Regions from separate parts of the Ensifer sp. D2-11 genome, predicted to be linked through region 2. Evidence: predicted binding sites of a transcription regulator. Region 2 holds the regulator's gene; each other region holds the start of a gene.

Region 1 (5,979 bases), 390 kb from region 2:
GACGTCGCCGGCCTGAAGACGATCTTCGACAAATGGACGTCGCGTTATGCGGCGACCTCGGAAATGCATGACGAGGCCGCCTTCGGCGCCATCGCCGAAGGCGAGCGCCTGTCCGCGCGCGGTATCGAGGTGGGTCACATCTTCTATTTCGGCACCAAATATTCCGAGGCGATGGGTGCGAAGGTGCTCGGGCCGGACGGCAAGGAACACACCGTGCATATGGGCTCCTACGGCATCGGTCCGACCCGCCTGGTGCCGGCGATCATCGAAGCTTCGCATGACGACAACGGCATCATCTGGCCGAAGGGCATCGCCCCGTTCGACGTCGTCGTCATCAACATGAAAACGGGCGATGACGCTTGCGATGCGGCTTGCGGCAGGGTCTACTCCGATCTCGGCAAGGCTGGATTCGATGTTCTTCTTGACGACACCGACGAGCGCGCCGGCGGGAAGTTCGCGACCGCCGACCTCATCGGCGTGCCGGTGCAGGTGATCGTCGGACCGCGTTCGATCGCGAACGGCGAAGTCGAAGTGAAGGACCGCAAGACCGGCGCGCGGGAGACGATGACCGTCGAAGCGGCGATCAACAAACTGGTCGCGGCGAGATAACAGAGACGAAGGGATCGATGATGACCGCGGCGACGGATGAGCAAGTGCAAGCTGCCGCTCCATCCAGCATATCTTCCAGCCGTCCCTTCTCCGCCTTCGAGCGTATGGTCGCCTGGCGCTACCTGCGTTCGCGGCGGAAGGAAGCGTTCATCTCGGTCATCGCCGGCTTCTCCTTCATCGGGATCATGCTTGGGGTGGGAACGCTGATCATCGTCATGGCGGTGATGAACGGCTTCCGAACCGAGCTCATTTCACGCATTCTCGGCATGAACGGCCATATGATCGTCCAGCCCCTGGACGGCCCGCTCACCAATTATGCCGATCTTGCCACCAGATTCTCCGCCGTTCCGGGCGTGACCATGGCCATTCCGATCGTCGAGGGCCAGGTTCTCGCGCAAGGCCTGGGCGATGCGTCGACGGGTGCGCTCGTTCGCGGGATACGCGCCGACGACCTCACCAAGCTGAAGTCGATCTCCGAGCATATTCAGTCCGGCGACCTCGTCGGCTTCGCGTCGGGCAGCGGGGTCGCCATCGGCTCGCGCATGGCCGAGCAACTGGGCATCCGGGTCGGCGGGACGATCACGCTCACCTCGCCGAACGGCGACGTGACGCCGATGGGCATGAATCCGAGGGTCAAGGCCTATACCGTCTCGGCCATCTTCGAGATGGGCATGTCGGAATACGACGCGACCATCATCTTCATGCCGCTCGAGGAAGCGCAGCTCTATTTCAACGCCGAAGGCCTCGTTCAGTCGATCGAGATATTCGCCGAGCATCCGGACGCGGTCGACGAGCTTCGCAAGCCGGTGGAGGACGCCGCCGGCCGGCAGATATTCATTACCGACTGGCGCGAACGCAACAGGACATTCTTTTCCGCGCTCGAGGTGGAACGGAACGTAATGTTCATGATCCTGACGCTGATCGTGCTGGTCGCGGCGCTGAACATCATCTCCGGGCTGATCATGCTGGTGAAGGACAAGGGCAGCGATATCGCGATCCTCAGGACGATGGGCGCGACCTCCGGTTCGGTGATGCGCATCTTCTTCATGACCGGCGCCGCAATCGGCGTTACGGGAACCATCGCCGGCGTCGCCCTCGGGGTGGTCGTCTGCCTCAACATCGAGTCGATCCGCCAGTTCTTCTCCTGGGTGTCCGGCGCCACGCTCTTCGATCCGGAGCTCTATTTCCTCAGCCAGCTTCCGGCCGACATGAATGCCGACGAGACCGTCACCGTCGTCGTCATGGCGCTTGCGCTTTCCTTCCTTGCCACGATCTTCCCGGCCTGGCGCGCCTCGCGCCTCGATCCGGTGCAGGCCCTGCGGTACGAATAACAAGGACAACAGCTTAAATGAATGCGCGCGTGGCACTGCAGCTCTCCGGCATCGAGCGGCATTATGGCGAGGGCGACACGTTTCTGCCGATCCTCAAGGGAGCCGACCTGACGTTGCGAAGCGGCGAGACAGTCGCCCTCGTGGCACCGTCCGGTACCGGAAAGTCGACATTGCTTCATATCGCCGGGCTGCTCGAACACCCGGATGAGGGCGAGGTGCTCGTGAACGGCACCTCATGCAACGGCCTCAGCGACGACCGGCGAACGGCAATCCGCCGCAACGAGATCGGCTTCGTCTATCAGTTCCACCATCTCCTGCCGGAATTCTCGGCGCTGGAGAACATCATGATGCCGCAACTGATCGCCGGATTGCCCAAGGCCGAGGCGGCGGAGCGGGCATCGGCCCTTCTGGACTATATGCGCATCGGCCATCGCGGCAGCCACCGCCCGACCGAGCTTTCCGGCGGCGAGCAGCAGCGCGTCGCCATCGCCAGGGCGGTCGCCAATGCGCCGCTCATCCTTTTGGCGGACGAGCCGACCGGCAACCTCGACCCCGAGACGGCCGGCTATGTATTCGAGGCGCTGGAAGCCCTGGCGCGCCAGTCCGGGCTCGCGGCGCTGATCGCCACCCACAATCACGAACTCGCTTCGCTCATGGATCGCCGCGTGACGATCGAGGACGGCAAGGTGGTCGAACTGAAATAGTCCGGCCGCCGCCGCGCGTATTCAGCTCCGACCTCGCTCGAGGCGCGGTCACCGCTTGGCGCTCCTTGCATGTTCCGTTCGAGGCGTGTCGCTCCTCGGAACGCATGCGCGAATGGGGGCCGTCGGTGCACATTAACCATAGCCACTGAATAGCGGGGTCTTCCATGCAGACTTCCTTGACTATCGAACAGAAATAGAACAAAAAGGGAACACTAGCGGAAAGGAGACAAGTTATGGCTGATTTCGTACGTGATCTTGCTGCCTTCGCCTCGATGAGCCTTTTCATCGTGAGCATCTCGGTAATCGCTCTCGGCCTGTGACCGGGATTTATCCAGCGTGCTCCGCGTCCTGTCGAACGCGCAGTAAACACCATACGCCGGGCAAAAACCCCGGCGGCCCGTCCTTGAGACTGGACAGTTGGGACGGGAAACAGGATATCCTCGACGCCGGACAAGAATCGGAGTGCGGCGATGACAGGCAACCAGGGTATCGGGCAGGGTATCGGGCACGGCACAGGGGCTGCGGCCGATCCGCAGTTCGTTCACCTGCGGGTGCATTCCGCCTATTCGTTGCTGGAAGGCGCCTTGCCGCTGAAGAAGATCATCGGCAAGGCGGTCGCCGACGATCAGCCGGCGATCGGCATCGCCGACACCAATAATCTCTTCGCGGCACTCGAATTCTCGCAGAAGGCGGCCGACGACGGATTGCAGCCGATCATCGGCTGCCAGCTCTCGATCGATATGGAAGACGAGGCGGAAGGCGAGCGGCGCGGACACGCCCATCAGTTCGTCAAACTTCCCGCGATCGTGCTGATCGCGGCGACCGAGGACGGTTACGCCCGCCTCGTCGAGCTCGTGAGCCGCGCCTATCTCGAAGGCGAGGGTCACCAGCAAACGCGAATAAGCCGCTCCTGGCTTGCGGCTGGCGGCACGACCGGCCTGATCGCGCTCACCGGTGCGGGAGCCGGCCCGGTCGACATGGCGCTGAAGTCGGGTTCGCCGGCTCTGGCCGAGGCACGCCTGCAAGCCTTGATCGAGCTTTTCGGCGATCGCCTCTATGTCGAACTGCAGCGGCACGGGAATTACGACCGGCGTCACGAGAACCGCATGATCGATCTCGCCTATCGGCTCGACGTTCCGCTCGTCGCCACCAACGAGGCGTTTTTCCCGTCGCCGTCCGACTATGATGCCCACGATGCGCTGATGGCCGTCGCCCACAATGCGATGGTGTCCGACGACAGCCGCTTCCGTCTGACCCCGGACCATTATTTGAAGAGCCGCAAGGAGATGGCGGCGCTCTTTGCGGATCTGCCCGAGGCCTTGGAGAACACGATCGAGGTGGCGCGGCGGTGCTCCTTCATGTTGAAGACCCGCGGACCGATCCTGCCGCGCTTTACCGGCGCTTCGGATGATCCGGAGGAGGCTGAACGCGCGGAGGTAGCGGAACTGCGCCGGCAGGCGGAGGAGGGGCTGGAGGAACGCCTTGCCAAGCTCGGCATGGCGCCCGGCTACAAGGAAGAGGACTATCGGGAGCGGCTGGCCTTCGAACTCGGCGTCATCCAGCGGATGAAGTTTCCGGGCTACTTCCTCATCGTTGCGGACTTCATCAAATGGGCCAAGCAGCATGACATTCCGGTCGGGCCGGGCCGCGGCTCGGGTGCCGGCTCGCTGGTCGCCTATGCCCTGACGATCACCGATGTCGATCCGATGCGCTTCTCGCTGCTTTTTGAGCGCTTCCTCAATCCCGAGCGCGTGTCGATGCCCGACTTCGATATCGATTTCTGCCAGGACCGGCGCGAGGAGGTCATCCGCTACGTGCAGCAGAAATACGGCCGCGAGCAGGTGGCGCAGATCATCACCTTCGGATCGCTGCAGGCGCGTGCAGCACTGCGCGACGTCGGCCGCGTGCTGGAAATGCCCTATGGCCAGGTCGACAAGATCTGCAAGCTGGTGCCGAACAATCCCGCCAACCCGACGCCGCTTTCCAAGGCGATCGAGGAGGAACCGCGCCTGCAGGAAGAGGCGGAGAAGGAGCCGGTCGTTGCCCGTCTCCTCGACATTGCCCAGAAGATCGAGGGGCTTTACCGCCACGCCTCGACGCACGCGGCCGGCATCGTCATCGGCGACAGGCCGCTCTCGCAGCTCGTGCCGATGTACCGCGATCCGCGCTCCGACATGCCGGTCACCCAGTTCAACATGAAATGGGTCGAGCAGGCGGGTCTCGTGAAGTTCGACTTCCTTGGCCTGAAGACGCTGACCGTTCTGAAGACCGCCGTCGACTTCGTCGGCAAGCGCGGCATCCATATCGACCTTGCAAGCATTCCGCTCGACGATCCGAAGACCTACGAGACCCTTTCGCGCGGCGAGACGGTCGGCGTGTTCCAGGTGGAAAGCGCCGGCATGCGCAAGGCGCTGATCGGCATGCGCCCGGACTGCATCGAGGACATCATCGCGCTTGTGGCGCTCTATCGCCCGGGTCCGATGGAGAACATCCCGGTCTACAACGCCCGCAAGCACGGCGAGGAGGAGATCGAATCGATCCATCCGAAGATCGATTACCTGCTCAAGGAGACGCAGGGCGTCATCGTATACCAGGAGCAGGTGATGCAGATCGCTCAGGTGCTCTCGGGCTATTCGCTCGGCGAGGCCGACCTCCTGCGCCGCGCCATGGGCAAGAAGATCAAGGCGGAGATGGACAAGCAACGCGCCCGCTTCGTCGATGGCGCCGTCAAGAATGGCGTCTCGAAGCCGCAGGCCGACCTGATCTTCGACCTTCTCGCCAAGTTCGCCAATTACGGCTTCAACAAGTCGCATGCCGCCGCCTACGCCATCGTCTCCTACCAGACCGCCTACATGAAGGCGCATTATCCGGTCGAGTTCCTCGCAGCGTCGATGACGCTCGACATGTCGAACACGGACAAGATCAACGATTTCCGTCAGGACGCGATGCGCCTCGGCATTCAGGTGGTCGCGCCGTCCGTGCAGACCTCCCACCGCCACTTCGAAACCGGCGACAACCGCATCTATTACTCGCTCGCCGCCCTAAAGGGCGTCGGCGAGTCTGCCGTCGACCACATCGTCGCCGTGCGTGGCGATCGACCCTTCGCAAGTCTCGAAGACTTCTGCCTGAGGATCGATCCGAAGCTCTTGAACCGACGTGTTTTCGAAAGTCTGATCGCCGCCGGTGCTTTCGACTGCTTCGGCTACGACCGGGCGGAGCTCATCGGCGGGCTCGATCGCATCCTCGGTTTCGCGCAGCGCGCCCAGGAAAACAAGGTGAGCGGCCAGAGCGACATGTTCGGCGCGGGGGCCGCGACGGGGCCCGAGAAGATAGCG
Region 2 (5,979 bases):
TACCGATCTTGGGCTTCTGGATGGTTCCTCTGGGCCTGCTCGTGCTTTCGCACGACATTCCCTCGATGCGCCGACGGCGGCGCAAGCTGGCCGTATGGTGGGCCCGATGGCGGAGCAAGCCGAACTCGTCCGGCAAGTCCTGAGAGGTGGACCTCGCGAAGAGTCCACCAGCATGCGGATGCAGCGCATGTTAGTCGTCGGAATTGCCCGGCTTTCGACGCCGTTTGGGCAGGAGGGCGACAATGACGCAGGCGAGGACCAAAGCGACCGGCCAGAAGTCGGTCGCCTGATCCCAACTCCACCTCCACATTTCATAACCCTCTAGGTGAGGCGGCGGCAGCTTTGCGCTGATCTCGAAATCACGTTTTTCGCGGCCGTGAAAGTGTCCGATGGCGAAGGCGAGGCCGATGATCAGCGCCAACCTTCTCGGTGCAATCACCATGAACAGCAGGGCGACGACTGCTGCAATACAGACGCCCTCGGCCACATGCCCGAGCCAATCGAAGTGGCGCTGAATGTAGCCCCAAGGAATATCCATCACATCGCGCTGCGAGTGCCGCCCTCCCGATGAGGCCGGCCGACGGGACGCTATAGCACAACCGCCGATCACGAGACCACATGGTCCTCCGGGTATCTCTCTTCGTGGACGTCGTCCGGAGCGTGGGCAACCTCTTCCGTCTTTCAGCATCCGGACGCGGAACTTCACCGGAAAGTACAACCTGTAGTTAATCCGAAGTGGTCAATGGACAGGAACATCGCGTTCGGCAACATTAGAGCACTTTCAGGAAAAGTGTGGACGGTTTTCCGTGCGGAAGGGCGTATTTTCAAAGCGTTAGCCCGCTCGTCACTCCGACGAGGCCGGACGAGATCGACGCCCCCAAGGCCGTCCGGGTCCCCAAGACGAGCATCACCTGCTTTGCAGCACTGTGGAGAGAAAAATGGCGCATCTGATCGGTGGCATCGCCCCTTGGCTCGGGCTCGACAACCACATCTTCGGCACGAACGATCCGGACATTGTCTTCGGAGACCCATTCACGACCGACAATAGCCTGGGAGTCTTCGAAATCGGCGGCTTCCTGTCTTCGGGGCAGGGTGGCCGCGACAGCCTTGACGGGCACGGAGGCGACGACACGCTCTTCGGCGACGCTTGGGCGATCTCCGATCAGGGGCGTGGTGGCGACGACCAGCTCGACGGCGGCGCCGGCGACGACACGCTGTACGGCGATGCCTTCTCGATCGATGTGAGTGACTCCGCGATCGTCGCCGGAGGGAACGATCGTCTCTCGGGCGGCAAAGGCAACGATACACTCTACGGCGATGGCTACAATTGCCTCAGAGGACGTGGTGGCGACGACTGGCTCGACGGCGGCGCCGGAGACGATATTCTCTCGGGCGACGCTTTCTCCCTCGGCGATTTTTTCGTTGGCGGGAACGATCGGCTCCAGGGCGGAGAGGGCCATGACAAACTCTACGGAGATGGCCTCGACCAGGGCGTCGTGGAATCCGGCATCGGCGGCGACGACCACCTCTATGGTGGTTCTGGCAACGACTTTCTTGTTGGAGATGTTCTTTTCTCACGTGGCGGCAGTGGCGGCAACGACCTGCTCGACGGAGGCAAAGGCGACGATGTCCTGTATGGCGATGCAGAGGTCGGCGTGGACACCGCGGGTGGGGACGACCTCTTGATTGGCGGCGCCGGTAACGATCAGCTCTGGGGCGATGGCCGACTTACCGCAGCCTTCGCGGTCGAGACCGGTGCCGATCAGTTCCTGTTTGCGCGGAACAGTGGGCGGGATGAGATCTTCGACTTCGAATTGGACAAGGACATCATCCAAATCGCCGGCTATGGCTACGACGACTTCGCCGATTTTCTGTCCAACATCGGCGACGATGCTGACGGGAACGCTGTCCTGCAGCTGAATGGCACGGTCGATCAGGTCACTCTGATCGGCATCCACGCTGCCGACCTCAGCGCTGCCAACTTCGTCTTTGCGAATGCGGATTTCGCCCTCGTCTGACGAGGGGAAGTTTGTCGGTAACAAAGCTGATCAGGTGTGGCTTTTGGAGGCCTCGGCCGGAATTGAACCGGCGTACAAGGATTTGCAGTCCTCTGCGTCACCACTCCGCCACGAGGCCTCTACGATTTGCGTTTTCAAATCGTGGCGCGGATTTAGAATGATTGACCGCAATCCGCAAGAGGGTACATTTGGAATAGGGACTTTTTTATTCTGTATAAATGTGTCTTCCGTTCTATGACCGGGCGTGGTCATAGCGTCCCAAGGCGCAATACTCCCACGTCAGCGCTTTGAAATTGCGTACTTTCGTAGGAAGCGGCTGCGCACCTGGTCAGGAAGCTCTAATGATAGCGCCGGATGAGGCCGACGAGCCTGCCTTGGATCTTGACCCGGTCCGGACCGAATATGCGTGTTTCGTAAGCCGGATTGGCGGCCTCCAGCGCAATAGAGGCGCCCTTGCGACGGAATCGCTTCAGGGTTGCTTCCTCGTCGTCGATCAGCGCGACGACGATATCCCCGGGGCTGGCGGTGCTTCCGTTCCGGATGATCACCGTATCGCCATCGAGGATGCCGGCCTCGATCATCGAATCGCCCTTGATCTCGAGAGCGTAGTGCTCGCCGCTGCCGATCATTTCAACCGGTACGGATATATCGTGCATATTGTTCTGGATTGCCGAAATCGGCACACCGGCGGCAATGCGGCCCATGACCGGAACGGCGACCGATGCGGCCTCGGCCGGCGGCGCCGGTTTCGGTGCGGGGGGCGGCGCAGCAGGCTTGCCCAGACTGCCTTCGATCACGCTCGGCGAAAAGCCGCGGCGGACCTGCGAAGCGCCCGCATAGGCCTCCGGCAGCTTGATGACTTCGAGGGCCCGGGCGCGATTAGGTAGCCGGCGAATGAACCCACGCTCTTCGAGTGCGGTGATCAAACGGTGGATGCCCGATTTGGACGCAAGGTCCAAGGCGTCCTTCATCTCGTCGAAGGACGGCGGGACCCCGGATTCCTTCATTCGTTCGTGAATGAACAGAAGCAATTCCTGTTGCTTGCGGGTCAGCATGGCGTCACTCCAGAATCGCGAAACAAATCAAGAACAGAACCTATCTGTTCCATATGTGTTCCGCAAGTGCCTAAAATTCCGTGAATTTCGCTTGCTGTTGAATGCCGATCCGCCCCGCGATCCGGCGTGTCGATGGCGATCGCTCGGAATTCGGGGCAGGGGCCGATACGCTCTCGCATGTTTTGGGCTTACGGCGGGCGGCGCAGTCGGTCGCCTATGCAATGCTAATAGGCAAGGCGCAGTCCGCCCGGCGTAAGAACGTCGAATTCAGGCTCGGGATAAGGCCCGTACCACTGGGTGTAGGTCGTGTTGGTCGAGCCTGTGCTGGCGCACCCCGAAAGGGCGAAGAGGGAAAAAATTACGGCTGCCACGAAAGATTTAACAGGCATGTTTTTCTCCACTCGCGGGAGTTGCCCAGACCTCGAACGGGTCAGACTAAAACTTTCTCTCAAATCAGCTTTTTTGGCAAGCAGCGAGCCGGCAGGGAGGACTGGTGGATGGTGGAGCCGAAGGGAGTCGAACCCTCGACCTCCGCAGTGCGATTGCGGCGCTCTCCCAACTGAGCTACGACCCCACTGGTCAACGATTGTATAAGAGTTTTCGGCCGACCGCGCCAGTGCATTCCACTTGCCGAATGCATCGCAATACAAAGATGAGACTGACAACTGCAAGCCGCGTCGGTGCCCGCCGGCCGGCAGATAGGGCGGAGTGCAAGATCACGAACACACAACGCCACTATCGGCTTTCAGCACTGGCTATTGAGCGATCGCGGGCGGCTGCCAAGAGCCATCGAGAATTGCCTCTTTGCCCCAATAGGCGCGGATGTAGAGCGAGAACTTCCCGTCCGGCGCGGGCAGCCAGTTGTTTTCCTTGTCGCCCCCAGGCGACTTCGCGCCTGCGTAGAGGGTAAGCGAACCGTCGGAGTTGCGCTTTAGGTTCTTGTTCTTGGTGCCGAGTGAGTAGCGTTTGAGGTCGTTCGCGTGGAAGAGATGCTTGTCGTTGTACAGGGTCAATGACCAGAAGCCGTTGACCGGCGGCTCCTGCCCGGCCGGGAAGGTGATTGCATAGCTGCCGCTGCCGCTGAGTTCTCCGCCCGCGCCGTCGTGGTCGGTGTAGAAATATTGCGTCTCGTTCGGCCGGTTGTCGAACATGTTCGATTTTGCCGTTCCGGTCCGGTTGAAATAGTCGACGCCGAACTGCGCATTGTTGGTCGAACGGTTCCATCCGTTCCCGGCCGGACGTCCGTTGTGCTTCCACTGGAAGAACGGCTGGATGACCTTGTCTTCGGTCTCGACCGCGGTCGCAACCAGCACCTTTTTCAGTTCGGGGTCCTTGGACGCTGCATCGAGCAGCAGGCGGAATTGGCCGTAGAGAGCCTCCTCGCCCGGCAACGGATCGACAGTGTCGAGAACCTCGCCGAACTGATCGAAGAACTTATCCGGAACCACCCATTTGGTTTCCTCGCCAGACGATGCCGGTCCGGGAATGTCCGGGACCTTGGCCCATTCGATCGTCTTCATCTCTCCGTCGAAATCCTTCAGCGGATAAGCGACGACCTGGTTGATGACCTCTTGAATCGCTTTCCTGTCCTCGGGCGTGTCGTCCTGGAAGACCCTGGGAATGGCGTTGGCGAGCGAGGTAGGGGAGCGCAAAACATCTGTGATCCCGTCCGGTTTCAGGCCGCTCCACCTCGGACCGGCGAGCAGGTAGAATCCGGGCTTCGAGCCATATGGTTTGCCTAGATGACCGAACTGGTCGGTGCGTGCGTCGTACAAAGCATAGACCCAGAAACGGTCGCCGAAATCCGGCACCTGAATCACGACCGGCTCTTCATCAAGCGCGAAGAAGCCCAAGCCGTAGACGACATCCTGGTTCGGGCACGTGACGAAAGTTTCCGACGGCTCAATGTAGTCGTTGAGCATCGCGATCTGGCCCCGCGGTGCGGCGGGCAGGACGCCGTTGAGGTGGCCCGGTTCCGGTGCCTGAGTGATCGCCGCCCTGCGGTTGATCATGTTAACCATCGGCCAGCCCCAGACGTAGGCCATCTGCGCAACCGTTCTTGCATAGTCGGGAGACATCACGATACCCGTGGCGGGTTGCGTAACAGTTGCGGATGCGGCGTGCTGCTGTGCCTGCGCCGCATTGGCCGTGACGGCGACCGAGGCCGCCGTCACGGCGGCGGGAACCGCCGCTCCAGCGCTCACCGCTGCCAGCGATGCCGCACCCATGCCGCCCTTCATCAAGTCGCGCCGGGTGATGTCGAGTTGATCATTGAAACTCGTTTTCATAGCATATTCCTCTGTTGAATCGCTCCGGTTGGGCACTTGGACATGGGCGCGTTTCGTTGGGGACGCGCCCCGACCTCACTCCACCCTGACCACATCATCCGGCTTCCAGGTCTGATCGAAGAACTCGACGCCGGTTCCGTAGAGACGCAGCGCTATCAGGAAATTCCGGCCGCCGACGGTCTGGATCCAGTTCGAGTCCTGCGCGTCGGCAGGTTTTTCCGGTCCGAACCACAGGTCCACCGAGCCGTCCTGGTTCGTCGCGACCTTGTTGAAGCCGTTGATGGACGGCATCAGCTGCGGCGCTTCCACCATCGTGCCGTCGGTGATGTTGTAGGCGGTAACTGCCCAGAACAGGGCAGCCGGCGGATTGGGTGGCAAATGCAGCCTGTAGGTGCTGGTGCCGCTGAGGAACTCGCCCGCGGCATCTCGGTATGCAACCGGGTATTTGGAACCTGCCCCTAGCGTCCGCATGACCATTGCCGGAGCCGATGAATAGGCAACCTGGAAATAGCCAGCCCGCTGGTCGACATCGAGATAACTGTCCTGGAGCCATTCGGACGTGCCGCTGGCCCAGACATTTTCATACTGCCTGTCGGTGTAGTAGCGATTGCGTCCGTC
Region 3 (5,979 bases), 870 kb from region 2:
CCTATCTCAAGGTTCCGGGCATGGTCGGCAAGGCGCTCGACGCCCGCGCCGACAAGATCAGCAATGAATTGGCCGAAGCCAAGCGTCTGCGCGAGGAAGCCCAGAGCCTCGTTGCCGAGTACCAGCGCAAGCGCAAGGACGCCGAAGCGGAAGCCGCAAGCATCGTCGCCGCGGCCCAGCGCGAGGCGGAGATGCTGACTGCGGAAGCCAAGCAGAAGACCGAGGAATATGTCGCGCGCCGCACGGCACTTTCCGAACAGAAGATCAAGCGGGCCGAAAGCGATGCGATCAACGCCGTCCGCGCAGCTGCGGTGGACCTGGCAATCAGCGCGGCCGAGAAAGTGCTCGCGAGCAAGGCCGATGCAGGCGCGCAGGAGACGCTTTTCAAGAAGGCGATTGGCGAAGTCAAAGCGCGCCTGAACTAAGCGTAGCCGATAATACCCTGGAGATTGAAAAGCCCCGCTTCGGCGGGGCTTTGCTTTGCGGGATCCGTTATCCGGGCAACCGTACGTCATGTAGTCCTGATGGGCGAGCAGGAGAGCAGACCCCCTCTGGCCTGTCGGCCATCTCCCCCACAAGGGGGGAGAATACCTGCGGCGGGCCTTCGCTTCCACTTCTGCGTTCTGCCCGTGGCATCGTTTTTGGCGTGCGAAGGTCAAACCGTTTGTCGCCCGCCCCAGGCAATGGTCCCGCGAGAGGATCAGATGTGTATATGCCCTATCGCAGGCGGGGAGAGGGGACTTAAGAGCGTTCCGCGAGTCCCTTCGCCCCGCCTGCGGGGAGAAGGTGCCGGCAGGCGGATGAGGGGCCTTCACCGCCGTCAAACTTGGCGGAACGGGCGGAAGCTCATGCGGTGCAGGGAGCAGGGGCCGTGGCTTTCGATCGCCGTGCGATGCTTCACGGTCGCATAGCCCGCATGGTGGGCAAAGCCGTAGAGCGGGAAAGTTGCATCGGCGCGGGCCATCATGCGGTCACGGGTGACCTTGGCGACGATCGATGCGGCGGCGATCGACACGGAGCGGCTGTCCCCCTTGACGATCGCTTTTGCGTGGCAGGAGAGGCCGGGCGGCACGTCGCGGCCGTCAACCAGAACGATGCGGGCCGCCAGTTCGAGGCCGTGAACGGCGCGGCGCATCGCATCGAGGCTGGCCTTCAGGATATCTGTCGTGTCGATGCGCGCCGACGAGGAGGAGGCGATGGAAACCGTCGATGTCGCCAGAATTTCTTCGAACAGCGCCTCGCGCTGCTCCGCGGTCAGCAGCTTGCTGTCGTTGAGACCCGCCGGGATGGCGTCCGGATCGAGAATGACCGCGGCGGCGACGACCGGGCCCGCAAGCGGTCCCCGCCCAGCTTCGTCGGCCCCCGCGACCGGCCAGAAACCGTCGCGATGGGCGGCGCGCTCGAAGGTGAAATCCGGAACGGGCGCCTGAAGAGGAAAAAGAGGGGAATCGGGCTGTTTGCGACGTGACATGAAAAGACACTCGCATACTCGCCCGATTCCCTTCAAGCCCCCGGCTCGGTTTGCGGCGGTTGCCGGGGGGAACCAGCGCCGCCCCGTGGGGCAAAGGGCGGATGCTGGAATTTTCAAAGCCGTTCCACAGCGGGAAAGAGTGGCGGCTTATGCTTTCGATCTAAAGAAGCGACAGCTGAACGCCCATTCCTAGCGGCGGCACGAAGAGATCGCTGCGCAATTGCCGGCGCGTCAGATTGAGGCCGAGCCGCTTGGCCGCAAGCTCGAATCGACGGCCGATCTGCCAGGCGTAAGGTCCGCTGCCCTTCATTCGTTTGCCGAACTCGGCATCGTAGTCCTTGCCGCCGCGCATGGAGCGGATGAGCGACATGACGTGCCGGTAGCGGTCCGGGTAGTTTCTGAGAAGCCAGTCACGGAACAGGGGGCTCACCTCCAGCGGAAGCCGGAGGAGTACGTAGCTCGCATCCGACGCGCCCGCCGACTTCGCCGAATCGAGCACGCGCTCGATCTCGTGATCGTTCAGCGCCGGAATGATCGGCGCGACCAGTACTCCAGCGGGAATGCCGGCCTCGGAAATTGCGCGTAGCGCCTCCAGCCGCTTGGTGGGCGTCGACGCCCGCGGTTCCATGCTGCGCGCCAGTTTCCGGTCGAGCGTGGTCACCGAAATGACGACCCGGGCAAGACCCTTTTCCGCCATCGGCGCCAGCAGGTCGATATCGCGCGTCACCATGGCCGATTTTGTAACGATCATCACCGGATGATTGGCCTCCTTCAGCACTTCCAGGATCTGGCGCATGATCCGCCATTCCTTTTCGATCGGCTGATAGGGATCGGTATTTGTGCCGATCGCGATCGGGCGAAGCTTATAGTCCGGCTTCGCCAGCTCGCGCTCGAGAAAACGTGGCGCGTCGGGCTTGGCGAAGAGCTTGGCTTCGAAATCAAGCCCTGCCGAGAGCCCCATATAGGCGTGCGTAGGCCGCGCGAAGCAGTAGATGCAGCCATGCTCGCAGCCGCGATAGGGGTTGATCGATCGGTCGAAAGATATGTCGGGAGATTCGTTGCGCGTGATCGCCGTCTTCGGCTTTTCTATCTGGACCTCGGTCTTGAACGGCGGCAACTCCTCGAGCGTTTGCCACCCGTCATCGAAGACTTCGCGCGTTTTCTGCTCGAAGCGTCCCGAGATGTTGAGGGCGGCACCGCGGCCACGCCGACGATCGACGTCGATTCGGATGCCGGATCCGGCGACGAGGGCCTCCGCCACATCCACGCTGTTGCCGGGCGCATAGACGCCCTGCTTGAGTTGAGACAGATCGTTCATCGAAATCTCCCCGGAACCATGCTCGGCTCGCTTGGTGCTGATTATTTTCCTAGCGCAGAAAATAGAACAAAACAAGAACAAATATTCAGCACATCTCCGGGGGAGGCGCGCGTTCATCCGCCACCCTGTGCGGACCTGCGCTTGTAGCAATCTGCGCTGCGATGCGATAGGAACGGCTATGCTGACGGTCATCATGGAAACGAAGGACAACGAAGCGGAGCTCGCACAGACGCTCTCGGCGCTCGTTGCCGGCGCGGTGGAAGGGCTCGTCAGCGATGTAATAATCCTGGACCACGGATCGACCGACGGCTCCCCCAGGGTCGCGGATGCTGCCGGTTGCCGTTTCTGCCTTGAGTGGGATCTCGGCGATGTCCTTCGTTCCGCCCGCGGCGAGTGGCTGATGCTTCTGGAGCCTGGTGCCCGCCCTATCGGTCGCTGGGTGGATGAACTGGCCGAATACGTCTCTCTGAACAGGAGCCCGGCGCGGTTTTCTCCCTCGCGAATGCATAAGCGCCCGCTTCTCAAGCGCTTGGCGCACAGGGCGCCGCCGCTGGAGTCCGGATTTCTGCTGCCGAAGGGGGACGCGGTCGCGGCTGCGCGCGGCAAGATGCCGCTCAGCGCCCTTGCGAGCGGACGAGCCGCCCGCAAACTTGCGACCGAGCTCGTCCCGGCCTGGGTCGCATTGGACAACCGGTCGGCGGGAGAACGGCACCGGACGCCCTGTTCGTAGAGCGGGATAAGGAAAAGTGTGTGCGGCTTTCAGCCCGCATCCCGCTCTAACTTATCGAGTTGACGGTCTACCGCATCGGCCCGAAAATCGGAATCGATCTTCGGGCCGATGCGCCCGATGCCGGAGTGGCATGACTTTCAGATCGAGCGGACTGCAAGCGAGTTCAACTGCCAGGCCGAGTCGATCGAAATGTCGATGCTGACGTCATTGAGGAACGTCCAGATGCGATCGGCCACTCCGACATAGACCCAGAGCTTGCGGCCAGCGGGGAAGGCCATCTCGGTGAACAGGTTGATGATTCTTCGTTCGCCAGGAACGGCCTGGATGGAGGTACCTGGAAAGCTCTCGCCATCGCCGCTGCAGTCGAGACCCGAGGCGAACCACTGGTCGCTCACCTCGTTCGCCGGTTCGACATCCTCCCAATTCCAGAACACGGCCAGCACGAGGCGGCCGCGCGTCGTGGCGTGAAAGTCGGACCACCCGAACTCGTCGTAGGTCGAGATGTGATGGCGGCAGATGAGGGCCGACAAGTCTGCCTTGACTTGCAGTATACCGGTGCGGAGCGTCTTGAACGGCACGAGGTAGCCGTTCTCCCGATAGGCGCAGAGGATTTCAGCATCGGAGGCACTATTGTTGCGGGCGATCAGTCTCGATCCCATCCGTCCCGCACAGTCCAAATAGGAACTGTTTTCCACGATTGCTCCGTCGCCGGTTGCCTGGTTCTGCTCGAGTCTGTCCCAGCAGCCTCCAAAGGGCGGGAGGAACAGCTTTTCCTTGTCGGGATCGGGCGCGACATACACGAGCGGCGGTTGTTTGAAGATGTCGGCGACGCTGCCGACCACCGTTTCGTGGCGGTGGAAGGCTTCGTGGCCCTTCACCAACTCGCCGACTTCGCCATAGGCACGCTTATGAAGCCGTTTGAGCGCGTTCAGATCAAGGCCGGTATTCCTGGCCTCGACGAGCGACCTGTATCGAAGACCGGGCCCGCGCGGATCATCACGTCGGCCCGACCTTGCGACCTGCGCGATCCTGTCGCGCAGGTCAGGTGAAAAGACCTGCCGGCGCTGCTCTGCGAAAGACTGGCGCAATGCGTCCAGCCTGGTTACCGTTGCCTGCCATTCATCCTTCTGCCGACGTTCGTAGAAGGCCTGCAGCCCCAGCGGAACCTCGGTCTCGGGCCGATCCGTTTTCGAGTAAGCGTGCTCTGCCGTTCCCATGACTTCCTCCTACCCTGGCGGGTTGCAGTGCGGGCCTTGTCGACCGGCGCGCCTGCGTCTGAGTGAAAACGAGGAAAAGGGGCTCCGAGGCGGCAAATGCGAGTGGGCTTTCTCCGTCGATGAGAAGCCGTGACATGGTGGCCGTAGCCGCGAGCTGAGCCGCTTCTCCGAAGCAAGAATGGGGCGTACCTTGCGGTACCCCCAAAGTGGCTCTCAAATGACCTTGCTTATGAAAAATATCCGTCTGTGAAAATGTCTTGCCATGCATGCCCATCGTTTCGGACGGGCAGCACGTCGTAGCCTTCTCTCTTTCCCAATATTGCCCCGGAAAGAGGCCGGGCATTCGCTCGAAGCAATTAAACGGTGCTTGCCTTGCCCGCTTCGAGCCAAGCCGACGAAGGCAAAGTAGCGGGATTCGGGGCGCGGGTCTGTTCCAAACGGAACACGAATCTCGTCAGCCGCGCTTCAGGTGCTCGTCGAGCCGCGGCATGATCTCGACGAAATTGCACGGCATGTGCCGGTAATCGAGTTGCTGCTTCAGGATTCCGTCCCAGGCGTCCTTGCAGGCACCGGGGGATCCGGGCAGGACGAAGATGAACGTCGCATTGACGACCCCGCCCGTGGCCCGCGACTGGATCGTCGACGTGCCGATCTTCTCGTAAGAGATCCGGTGGAACACCTCCGAAAAGCCATCCATGCGTTTCTCGAAGAGCGGCTCCAGCGCTTCCGGCGTAACGTCGCGGCCCGTGAATCCGGTTCCCCCGGTGGTGATGACGACGTCGATCGCGGCATCGAGCGTCCAGGCCTTCACCTGTCCGTAGATCTTCTCGCGCTCGTCGGGAACGATTGTCCGCGCCTCGAGCCGGTGGCCGGCCTCTCGTATTCTCGCTTCGAGCACATCGCCGGACTTGTCGTCCGCGCGTGTGCGCGTGTCCGAGACCGTGAGCACGGCGATGCCGATGGGGATGAAGGGGCGTCTTTCATCGAGGCCGGGCATTCTGGCGTTATCCTGATTTTCCCGCGGTTCGCGTCGCCTGAACGTACCATCGCGGGTGGCCGGCGGAAATGGTCTCAGCGGCACGTTCGGCGCTTTTCATCTCCGTGAACAGGCCGAAGCAGGTGGCACCCGAGCCGGACATCCGCACGAGCGCCGCGCCTGCGTCGCGCAATGCGTTCGAGACGGTTTCGATCATCGGCTCGTGCGCACGTGCCGGCGGCTCCAGGTCGTTCCGCATGGCCGCCA
Region 4 (5,979 bases), 640 kb from region 2:
CATGTCTTCCGGCAAGGTCAGGACCACAGGCCCGGGACGGCCGGACGTCGCGACGGCGAAGGCACGCGTCACGAATTCCGGGATGCGCGCCGGATCGTCGATTTCGCCGACCCATTTTGCGACTTCGGTGAAGGCCCGCCGATACTCGATCTCCTGAAAAGCCTCCCGCTCGCGGGCTTCGCGCTGCACCTGGCCGATGAAGAGGATCATCGGAACCGAATCCTGCCGGGCCACGTGGAGGCCGGCGGAGGCATTGGTCGCGCCGGGGCCGCGGGTGACCATGCAGATGCCGGGCTCGCCCGTCAGGCGGCCCCAGGCATCCGCCATCATTGCGGCCCCGCCCTCCTGCCGGCAGACGACGACCTCGATGTCGGCGTCGTAAAGCGCATCGAGCACCGCCAGATAGCTTTCTCCCGGAACGCAGGAGATGCGCTTCACCCCGTTTGCGGCAAGCGCCTCCACCACCAGTTGTCCGCCCGTTTTCATATGCACCTCCCAATGCTGTCCTGTTTTGCCGATGTCAGATCGCCGGCGACACCGGCGCGATACCAGCCGTTTTCTGCACCTGCCGCTCGCGCCAGATGATATAAAGTCCTGAGCCGATGATGATCGCGATGCCCAGCCATTTCAGCGCGTCCGGCAGATCGCCGAACACGAGCCAGCCGAAAATCGTCGCCGAGACGATCTCGAGATATTGCAGCGGCGCGAGCACCGAGGCCGGCGCCGCCCGATAGGCATAGACGCCGAGCACGCCGGAGATCGTCGCGGTGACGCCGACCCCGAGCAGGTAGTACCAGGCGCGCCCGTCCGGCCAGACCGGATCGAAGACGCTCGATCCGCTGCCCTCGCCGAACCAGAGCAGCGCGAGACAGAAGAGGCCTCCCCAGATGCCGGCATGGAACTGCATCGACCAGGGGTCCTCGTTCTGCGCGACCATGCGCGTCACGAGCAGGAAAACGGCGAGGCCGAAGGCGGCGACGATCGGAAGAAGTGCGACCAGACCAACTTCCTGCATGCTCGGCTGGATCACGAGCAGCGAACCGAGGAAGCCGACAGCGCAGGCGGTATAACGGCGCCAGCCGATCGTCTCCTTCAGGAAGATGCTGCCTAGAATAGTGAGGATGATCGGTTCAACGAAGAAGATGGCGATGGCATCGGCCACCTCCATGACCTTCAGCGTGGTGATGAAGGAAAGCATGGTCACCACCAGAAGGCCGCCGCGCAGCGCATGCAGCGCACTCTTGCGCCATGTGAGATCGAAGAGCGTACCGCGCACAAGGACGATCGGCAGGATGAAGACGATCTGCAGCAGGAAGCGTGCCGCCGTGATCTCGGCCGAGGGAACCGTCACGATGGCTAGCTTCGAGAAGATGTCGATCAGCGGCGACAGCAACACCGAAAGGACCATCAGCGTCAGGCCGTAGGAAATCCGGTTGTGGTCGATTGCCGCCTTGGAAAGGGAGAGCTCGCTCATTGACCGTGGCGCTTTCCCCGGATTGCCTTCAGGCACCAGGCGGCGAATTCCTCCGTCGCTTTTTCCCGGCCGATCTCGTTGAGCGTTTCGTGGCGCATGCCCTCGTGAATTGCGATCGTGACATTCGTCATGCCCCGCGCTTTCATGCGGTTGCCCAGCCAGCGAACGGCCTCTCCGTTGAGGGTTGAAGGATCGGCACTGCCGCCGACGAGGTGTACCGGAAGGCTCGACGGCAGCCGCGACAGCCGGTCGGGGCGGGCACCGGCGAAGGCGAAGGCGAAGACGTCGAGCCACAGCGATACGGTGGGGTCGAAACCGCAGTGCGGATCTTCGATATATCTGGCGACCTCGCTTTCATCGCGCGAGAGCCAGTCGAAATCGGTCCGCCGGTCGGCGATGCTGGTGCTCCAGGCGCCGAAGGTGAGTTTCGTCACGAGCGGACTTGGCACGTCCGAACCCTTCAGCATCTTCTCGATCGCCAGCAGCAACTGGCCGCCGCGCCCGGCAAGGCCCGGCCGGAAATTGGAGTTCCACACAGCGAGCGCGTCGTAGAGGTCCGGATCGGTTTCGGCGGCGTTCAGCGCGATCAGTCCCCCCATCGAATGGCCGAACAGCACGACCGGCAGGCCTGGATGAGCGGCCGCTGCCATATCGCGGAGTGCGCGCAGGTCCGTGACGACCTTCGCCGCACCTTCCCGCTGGGCGAACATGGCGGGAGGCGCATCGGGGGCACAGCTCGTGCCGTGGCCGCGGTGGTCATGGGCGTAAACGTGGAAACCTTGGGCGGCCATGGTTTCGGCAAAGCGGGCATAGCGGCCGGAATGCTCGGCAAGGCCGTGGCTGATGACGAGAATGCCTTTCGGTTCGCCTGACGCGCCGACATGGCGCCAGCCGAGTGTCGCGCCGGTCGGGCTTTGATGCGTCCTCACCTGCCCGAACATGCCATGCGCTCTCCCCCACTTGCGGATGCCGTACGGATATCAAATCGATTTGGGTGGGAAAGGCAATCGCAGCTTGTTGCTCGTTGCGCATGAGATCACAACGAATCCGCGGATACCGATTCAGGGTTGCAATTTTCCCGTATATGGGGTTATTTGTTCCTGTTTTGTTTTCCTTTAGAGGGTTTGGGGCAATGAAGACAAGGGCGATGATGCATCTGATGAGGTTGGCGGCGCTGGTGCTGGGGTTGGCGAATGCGCCCCTCGCGGCGGCTCAGGAGAGTTCGGCGAGCGAGGGCGAAACCGGCGGGGGGAGGACGGAATATGTGCTCGCCGTCAGCTGGCAGCCGGGATTCTGCGAGACGCGGCCCGATCGCAAGGAATGCGTCGGCCAGACGGCGGAGCGCTTCGATGCGACGAATTTCTCGCTTCATGGCCTATGGCCACTCAAGAAGAGCTATTGCGGCGTGGAAGCGGATCTGAAAGCGCGCGACCGCAAGGGCGACTGGCTGGAACTGCCGGAAGTCGACATGGGGGACGAGACGGCCAAGCGCCTGCTCGTCGCCATGCCGGGTGTCAAGTCCGGCCTGGACCGGCACCAATGGCTGCGCAACGGTACCTGCCAGACGGCAAATGCCGAGGACTACTTCGCGCTGCAGCTCCGGCTTCTGGACGAGCTCAACCGCTCGGCCGTACGTGCGCTCTTTGCAGACGGGATCGGCAAGGAACTTGACGAAAAACAGATCAAGCAGGCCTTCGACCAGGGCTTCGGGGCGGGGGCCGGAGACCGGGTGCGCATGCGTTGCCAGTCGGTGAACGGCCGCGACGTGATCACCGGCCTGACGATAGGGCTCTCGGGCGACCTCTCGGGCAAAGCCGAACTGGCGGATCTGATCCAGGCGGCGGGGCCGACGGAATTCAAATGCGCGAAGGGGATCGCAGACGCTGCCGGGCGGGGCTGATCCCGGCGCAATTCGCATCGAGGGAGCGGCGGGGCAGCGTTGGGGCAAGGGCCTTTGACGTTGCCCCGCCACCATAATTCGCCTACATAGCGGGCAAAATTCCCTTCCGATGCGGAGCATTCCTTTATGGCACGTCAATTCATCTATCACATGGCCGGGCTGAACAAGGCCTACGGCAACAAGAAGGTCCTCGAGAACATCCATCTCTCCTTCTATCCGGAGGCGAAGATCGGCATTCTCGGCCCGAACGGGGCCGGTAAGTCGACCGTGCTCCGGATCATGGCGGGCCTCGATACCGAATATACCGGCGAGGCCTGGGTCGCCGAAGGTGCGAGGGTCGGCTATCTCGCGCAGGAGCCGCAGCTCGATCCTCAGAAGACCGTGCTCGAGAACGTGATGGAAGGGGTGGCCGCCAAGAAGGCGATCCTCGATCGCTACAACGAGCTGATGATGAACTATTCCGACGAGACGGCGGACGAAGGCGCCAAGCTCCAGGACGTCATCGACAGCCAGAACCTCTGGGACCTCGACAGTCAGGTGGAAATGGCGATGGAGGCGTTGCGTTGCCCGCCGGGCGATGCGGAGGTCACCAATCTCTCCGGCGGCGAGAAGCGCCGCGTGGCGCTTTGCAAGCTTCTGCTGTCGCAGCCCGAACTGCTTCTGCTCGACGAACCGACCAACCACCTCGACGCGGAAACGATCGCCTGGCTCGAAAAGCACCTGCGCGAATATCCGGGCGCCGTGCTGATGGTCACGCACGATCGCTACTTCCTCGACAACGTCACCGGCTGGATTCTCGAGCTCGACCGCGGTCGGGGCATTCCCTATGAGGGCAACTACTCCGCCTATCTGCAGTCGAAGGCCAAGCGGATGGCGCAGGAAGGACGCGAGGAGGCTGCCCGCCAGAAGGCCATCAGCCGTGAGCAGGAATGGATCTCTTCAAGCCCCAAGGCCCGCCAGGCGAAGTCCAAGGCCCGTATTCGCGCCTATGACGAGCTGGTCGAGGCGGCTGCGGACCGGCGTCCGGGCGACGCGCAGATCGTCATTCCCGTTGGCGAACGCCTTGGGCAGGTGGTCATCGAGGCGGAAAATATTTCCAAGGGCTATGACGACCAGCTGCTGATCGAAGGCTTGAGCTTCAAGCTGCCGCCGGGCGGCATCGTCGGCGTCATCGGCCCGAACGGCGCCGGCAAGACGACGCTCTTCCGCATGATCACCGGCCAGGAGCAGCCCGACGACGGCTCTATCCGGATCGGGGACAGCGTGCAGCTCGCCTATGTCGACCAGAGCCGCGATGCGCTCGACGCCAACAAGACGGTCTGGGAAGAAATCTCGGGCGGCAACGACATCATCAAGCTCGGCAAGCACGAGGTCAATTCGCGGGCCTATTGCTCGACCTTCAACTTCAAGGGCGGCGACCAGCAGCAGAAGGTCGGGACGCTTTCGGGCGGCCAGCGCAACCGCGTTCACCTCGCCAAGATGCTGAAGTCCGGCGGCAACGTCGTCCTGCTCGACGAACCGACCAACGACCTAGACACCGAGACCCTGGCGGCACTTGAGGATGCGCTCGAAAACTTCGCGGGATGCGCTGTTATCATCAGCCACGACCGCATGTTCCTCGACCGCCTTGCCACCCATATCCTCGCCTTCGAGGGCGACAGCCATGTCGAGTGGTTCGAAGGCAATTTCGAGGACTATGAAAAGGACAAGATCCGGCGTCTCGGCCCGGACTCGGTCAATCCGAAGCGGGTAACCTACAAGCGTCTGACGCGTTGACCGTCATACGCTTGCGGCGGTGCATCGCTGAAGCGTAGAGCGACATGCGTCCAGATGGATGCCAAGAACAAAAGTCCTTCACGGCGCGGACGCGCCGTAGCTGGATGCCTGTGACAAGCACAGGCATGAGGGGAGTGTGTGGGCTGCCGTAATTGACCGGTATCGCTCGCGGGAACGGGGCGCTCCGATTCTTCCTCATCCCTGTGCTTGTCACAGGGATCCAGCAGCGCCGCGTCCGCGGCGCCAGAGAGTCGCGCCGAAACGCACGTTCATAAGGGCGACCGCAAGGTCGCCCGCTCTTATCCTCCAAGCGCCATTCTGTAGCCCTTATGCGCAAATCTCTTGCGCCGTCGCCGCAAATCACATAAACATATCTTTATGTGTTGATGGGGAAGGCTATGGCTGATCGGGAAACGCTTGGTTTGGATGCGCTGGTCGACGTCCTGAAAGCGGCGGGCGAGCCGACGCGCCTGCGCCTGCTGGCATTGCTCTCGGCCGGCGACCTGACGGTCACCGATCTTACCGAAATTCTCGGGCAGTCGCAGCCGCGCATTTCCCGTCATCTGAAATTGCTGGCCGAGGTCGCGCTCATCGATCGCTATCAGGAAGGCGCCTGGGCCTATTTCCGTCTGCGTCAGGAGGGCCGTCGCGTCGCGCTGATCCGCGAGCTTCTCGCATCGGCTGCGGCCGACGATGCGATTCTGGCCAGGGATGCGATCCGACTTGCCACGTTGAAAAGAACCCGCGCGGAGAAGGCGCAGGCCTATTTCAGCCGCAACGCGGCCGAATGGGACAAACTCCGACGTCTGCACATCGCCGAAGGCGACGT

Evidence for each region. The regulator LexA, encoded in region 2, represses DNA repair genes until DNA is damaged. The targets are predictions, from matches to a motif close to TGTTCNNNNTGTGTTCNG.
Region 1: dnaE (DNA polymerase III subunit alpha) is a predicted target of LexA. The motif match lies at 2,839-2,856, and genes of this name have one in related genera.
Region 3: M1D34_RS11460 (PA0069 family radical SAM protein) is a predicted target of LexA. The motif match lies at 2,852-2,869, and genes of this name have one in related genera.
Region 4: M1D34_RS04080 (ribonuclease T2) is a predicted target of LexA. The motif match lies at 2,570-2,587, and genes of this name have one in related genera.

What each region holds. Positions count from the first base shown of each region.
Region 1 covers NZ_CP096433.1:1,884,883-1,890,861, reverse strand. Annotated here, with positions in the region: gene proS (proline--tRNA ligase) at 1-609, shown strand, start outside; gene M1D34_RS09175 (lipoprotein-releasing ABC transporter permease subunit) at 627-1,940, shown strand; gene M1D34_RS09170 (ABC transporter ATP-binding protein) at 1,958-2,644, shown strand; gene dnaE (DNA polymerase III subunit alpha) at 3,115-5,979, shown strand, end outside.
Region 2 covers NZ_CP096433.1:1,497,638-1,503,616, forward strand. Annotated here, with positions in the region: gene M1D34_RS07220 (membrane protein) at 1-143, shown strand, start outside; gene M1D34_RS07225 (hypothetical protein) at 191-538, opposite strand; gene M1D34_RS07230 (calcium-binding protein) at 939-2,018, shown strand; tRNA gene M1D34_RS07235 (tRNA-Cys) at 2,063-2,136, opposite strand; gene lexA (transcriptional repressor LexA) at 2,357-3,073, opposite strand; gene M1D34_RS07245 (hypothetical protein) at 3,298-3,462, opposite strand; tRNA gene M1D34_RS07250 (tRNA-Ala) at 3,572-3,647, opposite strand; gene M1D34_RS07255 (DUF1254 domain-containing protein) at 3,829-5,361, opposite strand; partial or broken gene M1D34_RS07260 (DUF1254 domain-containing protein) at 5,437-5,979, opposite strand, start outside.
Region 3 covers NZ_CP096433.1:2,364,823-2,370,801, reverse strand. Annotated here, with positions in the region: gene M1D34_RS11470 (F0F1 ATP synthase subunit B) at 1-425, shown strand, start outside; gene rnhB (ribonuclease HII) at 821-1,471, opposite strand; gene M1D34_RS11460 (PA0069 family radical SAM protein) at 1,632-2,789, opposite strand; gene M1D34_RS11455 (glycosyl transferase) at 2,968-3,519, shown strand; gene M1D34_RS11450 (hypothetical protein) at 3,657-4,736, opposite strand; gene moaB (molybdenum cofactor biosynthesis protein B) at 5,191-5,733, opposite strand; gene M1D34_RS11440 (4-(cytidine 5'-diphospho)-2-C-methyl-D-erythritol kinase) at 5,741-5,979, opposite strand, start outside.
Region 4 covers NZ_CP096433.1:853,471-859,449, forward strand. Annotated here, with positions in the region: gene M1D34_RS04065 (thiamine pyrophosphate-binding protein) at 1-486, opposite strand, end outside; gene M1D34_RS04070 (DMT family transporter) at 521-1,474, opposite strand; gene M1D34_RS04075 (alpha/beta fold hydrolase) at 1,471-2,415, opposite strand; gene M1D34_RS04080 (ribonuclease T2) at 2,607-3,374, shown strand; gene ettA (energy-dependent translational throttle protein EttA) at 3,501-5,150, shown strand; gene M1D34_RS04090 (ArsR/SmtB family transcription factor) at 5,549-5,979, shown strand, end outside.